2 regions of the Secundilactobacillus malefermentans genome follow, and region 1 is predicted to be linked to the other one. Evidence: a T-box and tRNA genes for the amino acid it is inferred to sense, from the RefSeq annotation. Region 1 holds a T-box; the other holds one or more tRNA genes.
What was found. A T-box is a leader RNA that pairs with one kind of tRNA and senses whether it is charged. The one in region 1 lies ahead of ileS (isoleucine--tRNA ligase), so its partner is inferred to be a tRNA-Ile.
Positions count from the first base shown of each region.

Region 2: it has a tRNA-Ile gene. The T-box ahead of ileS (isoleucine--tRNA ligase) is inferred to sense a tRNA for this amino acid. The anticodon was not compared.

Region 1 covers NZ_CP042371.1:203,237-208,486, reverse strand. Annotated here, with positions in the region: gene ftsZ (cell division protein FtsZ) at 1-910, shown strand, start outside; gene FGL90_RS01020 (cell division protein SepF) at 1,015-1,434, shown strand; gene FGL90_RS01015 (YggT family protein) at 1,461-1,730, shown strand; gene FGL90_RS01010 (YlmH family RNA-binding protein) at 1,752-2,534, shown strand; gene FGL90_RS01005 (DivIVA domain-containing protein) at 2,557-3,282, shown strand; T-box leader at 3,289-3,495, shown strand; gene ileS (isoleucine--tRNA ligase) at 3,608-5,250, shown strand, end outside.
Region 2 covers NZ_CP042371.1:1,767,748-1,772,997, forward strand. Annotated here, with positions in the region: gene FGL90_RS08635 (VTT domain-containing protein) at 1-52, opposite strand, end outside; gene FGL90_RS08640 (peptidylprolyl isomerase) at 287-808, shown strand; gene FGL90_RS08645 (CvfD/Ygs/GSP13 family RNA-binding post-transcriptional regulator) at 828-1,211, shown strand; rRNA gene FGL90_RS08650 (16S ribosomal RNA) at 1,587-3,152, shown strand; tRNA gene FGL90_RS08655 (tRNA-Ile) at 3,240-3,313, shown strand; tRNA gene FGL90_RS08660 (tRNA-Ala) at 3,340-3,412, shown strand; rRNA gene FGL90_RS08665 (23S ribosomal RNA) at 3,589-5,250, shown strand, end outside.

The DNA.
Region 1 (5,250 bases):
AATTGCCAAGGATCAAGGTGCATTAACGGTTGGGGTTGTTACCCGTCCGTTTAGTTTTGAAGGACCTAAGCGATCACGTTACGCTGCTGAAGGTGTTGCTGCACTTAAGGAAAATGTTGATACACTCATTATTATCGCTAACAATCGATTACTTGAAATTGTTGACAAGAAGACACCAATGATGGAAGCATTCCAAGAAGCCGACAATGTTGTTAGACAAGGTGTACAAAGTATTTCAGACTTAATTACGAGTCCAGGATATGTTAACTTAGACTTTGCTGATGTTAAGACCGTTATGAGCAATCAAGGATCAGCTTTAATGGGAATTGGTTCAGCAAATGGCGAAAATAGAACTGAAGAAGCAACCAAAAAAGCAATTTCTTCACCTTTATTAGAGGTTTCTATCGATGGCGCCGAGCAAGTGCTATTGAATATTACAGGTGGACCAGATCTTTCACTTTATGAAACACAGGCTGCTTCAGAAATCGTCTCAAGTGCTGCAACGAGCGATGTTAATATTCTTTTTGGAACATCGATTGATGAAAGCCTTGGTGATGAAGTTCGGGTAACCGTTATTGCAACTGGAATTGATAAAAAGAGGGAAGAACGTGCTAACCATCAAACTCGGACGGCACGTCATACTGACAGTTCAGTTTCGACTCCTGATAATAAGGCAACGGAATCAGAAGAATCACGAGATCCATTTGGTAACTGGGATATGCGTCATGAACCAGCTAATACCAATCGCCCACAGCCAAAGCAGGATGATGAATTTAGTGGCGTGAAGAAACCAGACTTTAACATATTTGGAAATAACGATTCTGCAAAAGAAACGCCAACAGAACAAGACGATTCAAATAATTTGGATACACCACCATTCTTTAAACATCGTCGAAATAAAGACCAATAGAAGGCAGTTAGTTTGGAATGGTAACTCATTTCGTGCGACTGCCTTTTGGCAAATCATACAGAATGATCAGAGCAACGTTTAACCGTTGAAGGGAGCGAAAACCAATGGCTGCAAAATTTAGTTTTAGTAAATTCTTCGGAATGGATGAAGATAATGTCGATAATGATGAGGAGTATGAAGAAAATTCATTTAATCGTTCATTTGATTCAACTAATGTTAAGTCGAATGTTGTTTCAATTAACTCACCAAAAGCTGGTTCTAGCAAAATTGCTTTGTTTGAGCCACGGATTTATTCGGATGTTAAAGAAATTGCTAAGCAACTTATTAAAAATGAAGCTGCAATCATTAATTTTTCCAGAGTAGAAGAAGATCAAGCAAAACGAATTGTTGATTTTTTAACTGGAACAGTTTTTGCCATCAATGGAGATATCGAGCGAATAGGGGATCAAATATTCCTTTGTACACCACATAATTTTGAAATTTCTGGTAATCTAACCTCAAGTTTAGATAACCAATTTAAATAAAACGTAGGGAGTGACCATTAATCGAAATTATTGGCTGGATTTTATCTGGAATTATTCAATTAATTAATATTTACACCTGGGCGATTGTTATTTATGCATTATTAAGCTGGTTTCCAGGAGCTTATAGCTCAGCACTTGGTAGATTCTTAGGACGAATCGTTGAACCTTTTCAACGCTGGTTTAACTTTGCTCGAATAGGCATGGTCGGATTTGCACCAGTTGTTGCCTTAATTGTCTTGTTCTTAGTACAAGATGGAATTCGATTAATTGCCAGGTTCTTTGGGATTTATCTATAACCACGGTAAAGGAGAATCGTTTTGGAGAGTAATTTGGCACAGCACTTTCGAAGGGATGAAGAAGCATTCATTGAGACAGCAACCGACTTAATAAATGAAGCCAGTGAAGAGTATCGACCGGTCTTAACACATTTTTTAAATCCACGACAAGTTTTTATACTAACAACGATTGTGAATGGAAATGATAACGTTAAGATGCAACCATATGGTGGTTATCCAGGCGCAGAATTAAATCGAGTTTTGATTTATCCCGAGTACTTCGAACCGAAAAAAACTGATTTTGAAGTGACACTTTTTGAAATCATTTATCCAACGAAATTTGCCGATCTTCATCATAGTCAAGTTTTGGGAACTTTAGCCAATATTGGCGTTGATAGAGAAGTAATTGGGGATATCATTACGGATGGAGAAAGATGGCAATTTTTCGTTGAAACGGGAATAACGTCGTATTTTGAAAACCAGGTTGATCAGATTGGTAAAATAAAGGTTCACTTGACGCCGAAAGAGAATAGCGAAGCAGTTGAACCCCTCAATGAATGGGAAGAGGAGGGGGCAACACTTTCATCTATTAGATTAGATAGTATTGTCGCGACTGCTTTTCATCTTTCAAGGCATCGATCAAAGGCACTTGTAGAAGCAGGAAAAGTTCGTGTTAATTGGGCTGAATCAAATAAACCCGATTATGAGTTAGCAATCGCTGACATTGTTTCAATCAGAGGTTTTGGTCGAATCAAGTTGATCAGTTTAGATGGTCAAACCAAGAAAGAGAAAACCAGGGTTACACTGGCTGTTTTGAGAAAATAAAGGTAACTGGGAGGAATTAGTTATGGTACTTAGTCCAATGGATATTCATGATAAAGAATTCTCGACAAAAATGCGGGGATATAACATAGATGAGGTCAATGACTTTCTTGATAAGGTCATTAAGGATTACCAAATTACCCTGAAAGAAAATAAAGAATTGACTGAAAATCTTGATGCAAGTCAGGAAAAACTAAAGTATTTTAACGATTTGAAAGATTCTTTAAATCAATCTATCATTGTGGCACAGGAAGCAGCTGATCGGGTTCGGGCTAATTCTCAGCGTGAAGCCGAAATCATCACCCAGGAAGCTCAAAAACAAGCATCCGATATTGTGTCTGAAGCTTCTGATAAGGCAAATGATACCTTGAATCAAGCGGCAAAGCGTGCGCAACAGCTAGCGGTTGAAACAGACGACTTAAAGAAAAGTACGCGCGTTTTCCGTCAACGATTACAAGTTATGCTTGAAAGCCAACTTGAGGTTACTAAGAGTAAAGATTGGGATGACCTCTTACAAGAAGGAGTTCCAACTTCATATAATGAGATTCGCAAATTAATGGATGATCAACTTGACAGTAGTGAGAATTCTGGCGTAGACTCAGATAAAGCTTCTGCGAGTGAAGGCGAAATTATTGATGCTGATCAACCAGTAGCAGCTGAGCAAAATCAGCAAACTGTTGTCATTTTTCCTGATGATGATACACAAGCAACTAAGGATAAAGATGAAGCAATTAAAGATTCCAATAAATAATGAGTTAATAATACATTGAAGAGAATAGTAATTATTAATAAATCCTAAAGCGAGTCGGCGAGTGGTGTAAGGTCGATAGGAAATTTATTAATGGTTAATCATCTCTGAGTGTTTAATTGAATGAAATAGATTAAACCGGTAGTTCCGTTATCACTTTTAAGAGAATACTTGTATTCTGAATTTGGGTGGTACCGCGAAGACTTCGTCCCTTGGGATGAGGTCTTTTTGTGTCCTTTGGAACGGTGAAATGAGCTAACTAATGCTAGTGGGTTCATTTCACCGTTTCAGATGATGAAACTAACGGTAAATATGAGGAGGATGTTACATGCATGTAAAAGATACTTTAAATCTTGGAAAAACCAAGTTTAAGATGCGTGGCAATTTGCCCGTGAAGGAAGTAGAGCGTCAAAAGGCGTGGGAAGATAATAACGTCTATCAATTGAGACAAAAAATTAATGAGGGAAAGCCAACCTTTATTCTTCATGATGGCCCTCCATATGCAAATGGCGATATCCATATGGGTCATGCCTTAAACAAGATTTCAAAAGACTTTATTGTTCGTTATAAGTCGATGAGTGGCTACCGAGCACCATACGTTCCTGGCTGGGATACTCATGGACTACCCATTGAGCAACAATTAACTAAAATGGGTTACGACCGTAAAAAAATGTCGACTACTGAATTCCGTCAACTTTGCCGAAAGTATGCGTTGGAACAAGTAGACCGTCAACGTGAAGAGTTTAAGCGGCTTGGTGTTGCCGGCGAATGGGACAATCCTTATTTGACATTAAAGCCAGAATTTGAAGCACAAGAAATTCGAGTATTTGGCGAAATGGCAAAGAAAGGTTTAATTTACAAGGGAAAGAAACCCGTTTTCTGGTCATGGTCTTCTGAATCAGCAATGGCTGAGGCTGAAGTGGAGTATCACGATGTAACTTCACCTTCTGCTTTTTATGGCGAAAAAGTTGTTGACGGTAAAGGAATCCTTGATAACGAGGTGACTTACTTAGTCGTTTGGACGACGACCCCTTGGACAATTCCCGCTTCAGAAGGAATTACAGTTGATGCTAATTTTGATTATTCCGTTGTTAAACATGATGAAGATGAACGTCAATTCGTGATTGCAACTGAATTGGTTTCAGAGGCAGCTGAAAAATTTGGCTGGAAGGACATTCAAACAGTCAAAACGTTGAAGGGATCTCAGTTAGATCGAGTTCTCTGTCAACATCCATTTTACCCAGAACGTAAGTTAGTCACGATGTTAGGTAATTTTGTGACGCTTGAAGCAGGAACTGGCCTTGTGCACACTGCTCCAGGATTTGGTATGGATGACTGGCAAGTTGGAATGAAGTATGGTCTAGATGTCCTTGTTCCAGTGGATGATAAAGGATTCATGACCGCAGAAGCCGGTAAAGATTTTGAAGGGGTCTTCTACGATGATGCTAATCAGATTGCACTAGATAAGCTCAAAGAACAAAATTTATTACTTGACTATATGCCATATGAACATAGTTACCCATTTGATTGGCGGACAAAGAAGCCAGTTATTTTCCGAGCTACACCTCAATGGTTTGCATCAGTTGATAAAATCAGGGATGAAATTCTTGGCGCTATCGATGATGTTGAATTCTTCCCAGGTTGGGGGAAACGTCGCCTTTATAACATGATTAAAGATCGTGGCGACTGGGTTATTTCTCGACAACGGGTTTGGGGCGTTCCGCTTCCAATTTTTTATGGCGAAGATGGGGAGGCTATTATCACCCCAGAAACAATTAATCATGTAGCTGACTTATTTGAGCAATATGGATCAGATGTTTGGTTTGATAGAGAGGCAAAGGATCTACTCCTTGATAACTTTAAATCTGATCATTCACCAAATGGAAAGTTCACTAAAGAAACCGATATTATGGATGTTTGGTTTGACTCAGGTTCATCTCATCAAGGTGTTCTTGCCGAACGAGATAATTT
Region 2 (5,250 bases), 460 kb from region 1:
TATTGACCAGGTGAGCATCAATGTGAAGAATAAAGTCTATTAGTGTTGCCATGTCGATTCCTTTCGTAAATACTTAATTGATTCATTGTATCAAATTAGACATATTATATTTAATATCAGACACAATTTTATGAATTCTTTACTGATTCCGGATTATGTCATTGCAATTGGATGGGCATGTATGAAATAATAAGGCTTGATTAATAATGACAGAGGAGTTTTTAGATTGTACCCACAATTAGATTTAGATAATGCAAAAGGACCAAAAGTTAAGTTACAAACATCAATGGGTGATATTCTGATTCAACTATTTCCCGAGCAAGCACCCGAAGCCGTTGAAAATTTCATTTCCCTCGTAAAAGTTGACTATTATGATGGTGTTATTTTTCATCGTGTCATAAGTGACTTTATGCTTCAGACTGGTGATCCAACTGGTACCGGTATGGGCGGTGAAAGTACTTGGGGAAAGCCATTTGAAGATGAGTTTTCAAAAGAGCTTTACAATATTCGTGGTGCTGTGTCGATGGCTAACGCTGGACCTAATTCTAATGGCAGTCAGTTTTTTATTGTTCAATCTAAGGCAATGACTGATACGATGCTAGATCAAATGAATGATGCAGGTTTCCCAGAAGAAATTGTTGATCGTTATAAAGCTGGTGGAACGCCATGGCTTGATTTTCGTCATACCGTTTTTGGACAAGTTCTTTCTGGGATGGATGTTGTTGATGAAATTGCCAAGCTCAAAACTGATGAAATGGATAAGCCACTTAAAGAAGTTTTAATTAATAAAGCAACTGTTGTTGATTAGTATTTACGAGGTTTTTGATATGAAATTAAAAATTGGATCAAAGGTTAAAGGCAAAATTACCGGAATCCAACCATATGGTGCGTTTGTTGATATTGGTTCGCATAAGCAAGGACTAATTCATATTTCTGAATGCCATCAAGGTTTTGTTAAGGATATTCATGACTACTTGAAGGTTAATCAAGAAGTTGAAGCGTTGGTTCTTGATATTGATGAGTACACCGGGAAAATATCATTGTCTTTACGAGACACAGATTTAGATTCCGAAAATAGTGAAGCCGCTGCAAAGCACAAAGTATATTGGACTAATAGGACGTATCATACGGGGTTTAAACCAATTTCGGAAAGAAGACCGAAGTGGAAAACCGAAGCGTTGAGAAGTCTTAATAGTCGAAACTGGAGTTAAGCATTTGTCGTAGAATCAGCATGATGAATGTTATTTTGAATATTCAGCCATTTTTATTAAAAAAGTTGTTGACAGAGTTTTAGGAAATTGGTAAGCTTAATAGCGTTGTTTGGAAATCCGACACACATTGTGACACGGATGAATAAACATACAAATATAAAAAATGCTTGACTATATATTGAACTATATGATAAGCTATTAGAGCTGTTCACGTAAGAAATATAAAAGTTGACAGTAGATCTTTGAAAACTGAACAAAGTTTCGACGAATCAAATGTGCAGGGCGATTCAACCCATCGAGGTTGAATCCAAAATGTAACAAACGAAGTCAATTCGTAAGCAACAAAAACAAATAATGAGCTAAAGCTTATCATTTTAAAATGAGAGTTTGATCCTGGCTCAGGATGAACGCTGGCGGCGTGCCTAATACATGCAAGTCGAACGCATCCCGTTGATTTGAAGTGCTTGCACTGATAATTAACATCGGATGAGTGGCGAACTGGTGAGTAACACGTGGGTAACTTGCCCAAAAGTAGGGGATAACATTTGGAAACAGGTGCTAATACCGTATAACAACGAAAATCGCATGATTTTCGTTTGAAAGATGGTTTCGGCTATCACTTTTGGATAGACCCGCGGTGCATTAGCTAGTTGGTAGAGTAATGGTTTACCAAGGCAATGATGCATAGCCGACCTGAGAGGGTAATCGGCCACATTGGGACTGAGACACGGCCCAAACTCCTACGGGAGGCAGCAGTAGGGAATCTTCCACAATGGACGAAAGTCTGATGGAGCAACGCCGCGTGAGTGAAGAAGGGTTTCGGCTCGTAAAACTCTGTTGTTGGAGAAGAACGAACGTGAGAGTAACTGTTCACGTTGTGACGGTATCCAACCAGAAAGCCACGGCTAACTACGTGCCAGCAGCCGCGGTAATACGTAGGTGGCAAGCGTTATCCGGATTTATTGGGCGTAAAGAGAGTGCAGGCGGTTTGTTAAGTCTGATGTGAAAGCCTTCGGCTCAACCGAAGAAGTGCATTGGAAACTGATAAACTTGAGTGCAGAAAAGGACAGTGGAACTCCATGTGTAGCGGTGAAATGCGTAGATATATGGAAGAACACCAGTGGCGAAGGCGGCTGTCTGGTCTGTAACTGACGCTGAGACTCGAAAGCATGGGTAGCGAACAGGATTAGATACCCTGGTAGTCCATGCCGTAAACGATGAATGCTAAGTGTTGGAGGGTTTCCGCCCTTCAGTGCTGCAGCTAACGCATTAAGCATTCCGCCTGGGGAGTACGACCGCAAGGTTGAAACTCAAAGGAATTGACGGGGGCCCGCACAAGCGGTGGAGCATGTGGTTTAATTCGAAGCTACGCGAAGAACCTTACCAGGTCTTGACATCTTCTGCCAACCTAAGAGATTAGGCGTTCCCTTCGGGGACAGAATGACAGGTGGTGCATGGTTGTCGTCAGCTCGTGTCGTGAGATGTTGGGTTAAGTCCCGCAACGAGCGCAACCCTTATTATCAGTTGCCAGCATTAAGTTGGGCACTCTGGTGAGACTGCCGGTGATAAACCGGAGGAAGGTGGGGATGACGTCAAATCATCATGCCCCTTATGACCTGGGCTACACACGTGCTACAATGGACGGTACAACGAGTCGCGAACTCGCGAGGGTAAGCTAATCTCTTAAAGCCGTTCTCAGTTCGGACTGTAGGCTGCAACTCGCCTACACGAAGTTGGAATCGCTAGTAATCGCGGATCAGCATGCCGCGGTGAATACGTTCCCGGGCCTTGTACACACCGCCCGTCACACCATGAGAGTTTGTAACACCCAAAGTCGGTTCGGTAACCTTCGGGAGCCAGCCGCCTAAGGTGGGACAGATGATTAGGGTGAAGTCGTAACAAGGTAGCCGTAGGAGAACCTGCGGCTGGATCACCTCCTTTCTAAGGATAATACGGAAGGTTGCACATAAGTCGAAACTTTGTTTAGTTTTGAGGGGTTTACTCTCAAAAATGTGAGAACAGCTATTTGGGCCTGTAGCTCAGTTGGTGAGAGCGCACGCCTGATAAGCGTGAGGTCGATGGTTCGAGTCCATTCAGGCCCACTCGACATGCGAAAACATGTTAATATGGGGAATTAGCTCAGATGGGAGAGCACCTGCTTTGCAAGCAGGGGGTCAGCGGTTCGATCCCGCTATTCTCCATTGACCCTAATGGGTCAAGGAATTTGATCTTTGAAAACTAGATAATATCAATTTTTTCCTTTAATTTTATTGTAATAAATTAATTAAAGCCGAGAACACCGCGTATTTTTTGAGTTTTGAAACAAGTTTATATCGCGTAACATACTCAATTAACCGTTATCACGAAGTGATAGCTAGGTTAAGTTATGAAGGGCGCATGGTGAATGCCTTGGCACTAGGAGCCGATGAAGGACGGGACTAACACCGATATGCTTCGGGGAGCTGTACGTAAGCTTTGATCCGGAGATTTCCGAATGGGGAAACCCAATCATCTTAGTCGATGATTGTTGCCTGGGGAATACATACTCAAGTAACGGCAGACGTGGGGAACTGAAACATCTAAGTACCCACAGGAATAGAAAGAAAAATCGATTCCCTAAGTAGCGGCGAGCGAACGGGGAACAGCCCAAACCAACGAGCTTGCTTGTTGGGGTTGTAGGACTGAACATTTGAGTTACCAAAGCTTTCGATAGTTGAATAGGTTGGGAAGCCTAACCGCAGATGGTGAAAGTCCAGTAAGCGAAATCGAGAGCCCTCAGTTCAGGATCCTGAGTACGGCGGAACACGTGAAATTCCGTCGGAATCCGGGAGGACCATCTCCCAAGGCTAAATACTCCCTAGTGACCGATAGTAAACCAGTACCGTGAGGGAAAGGTGAAAAGCACCCCGGAAGGGGAGTGAAATAGTTCCTGAAACCATGTGCCTACAATTAGTTAGAGCCCGTTAATGGGTGATAGCGTGCCTTTTGTAGAATGAACCGGCGAGTTACGTTTACATGCAAGGTTAAGTCGAAGAGACGGAGCCGTAGCGAAAGCGAGTCTGAAACGGGCGTTTCAGTATGTAGATGTAGACCCGAAACCAGGTGACCTACCCATGTCCAGGCTGAAGGTGCGGTAAAACGCGCTGGAGGGCCGAACCCGTGTACGTTGAAAAGTGCTGGGATGAGGTGTGGGTAGCGGTGAAATTCCAAACGAACTTGGAGATAGCTGGTTCTCTCCGAAATAGCTTTAGGGCTAGCCTTGGAGTAAAGAATCGTGGAGGTAGAGCCACTGTTTGGACTAGGGGCCCGTCATGGGTTACTGAATTCAGATAAACTCCGAATGCCATAGATTTATATCCAGGAGTCAGACGGTGAGTGATAAGATCCATCGTCGAAAGGGGAACAGCCCAGACCACCAATTAAGGTCCCTAAATGTATGCTAAGTGGAAAAGGCGGTGAAGTTGCATAGACAGCTAGGATGTTGGCTCAGAAGCAGCCACCATTTAAAGAGTGCGTAATAGCTCACTAGCCGAGTGATTTTGCGCCGAAAATGTACCGGGGCTAAGTATACTACCGAAATTGTGGATACAACCGTAAGGTTGTGTGATAGGAGAGCGTTCTAAGGGCAGAGAAGCTAGATCGTAAGGACTAGTGGAGCGCTTAGAAGTGAGAATGCCGGTATGAGTAGCGAAAGACCAGTGAGAATCTGGTCCACCGAATGACTAAGGTTTCCTGGGGAAGGCTCGTCCTCCCAGGGTTAGTCGGGACCTAAGTCGAGGCCGAGAGGCGTAGACGATGGATAACAGGTTGAGATTCCTGTACTAGTTAAACGTGTTTGAACGATGGAGGGACGCAGAAGGCTAAGGTGAGCATTCAGTTGGATAAGAATGTTCAAGCAACGAGTCTGGTTAGCAGTCAAATGCTGGTGACCGAGTAGACAAGTTGTGATGAGGACCGAATTAAGTAGGGAAGCACCTGATGTCACGCTGCCGAGAAAAGCTTCTAGTGAATGTTTAACTACCCGTACCGCAAACCGACA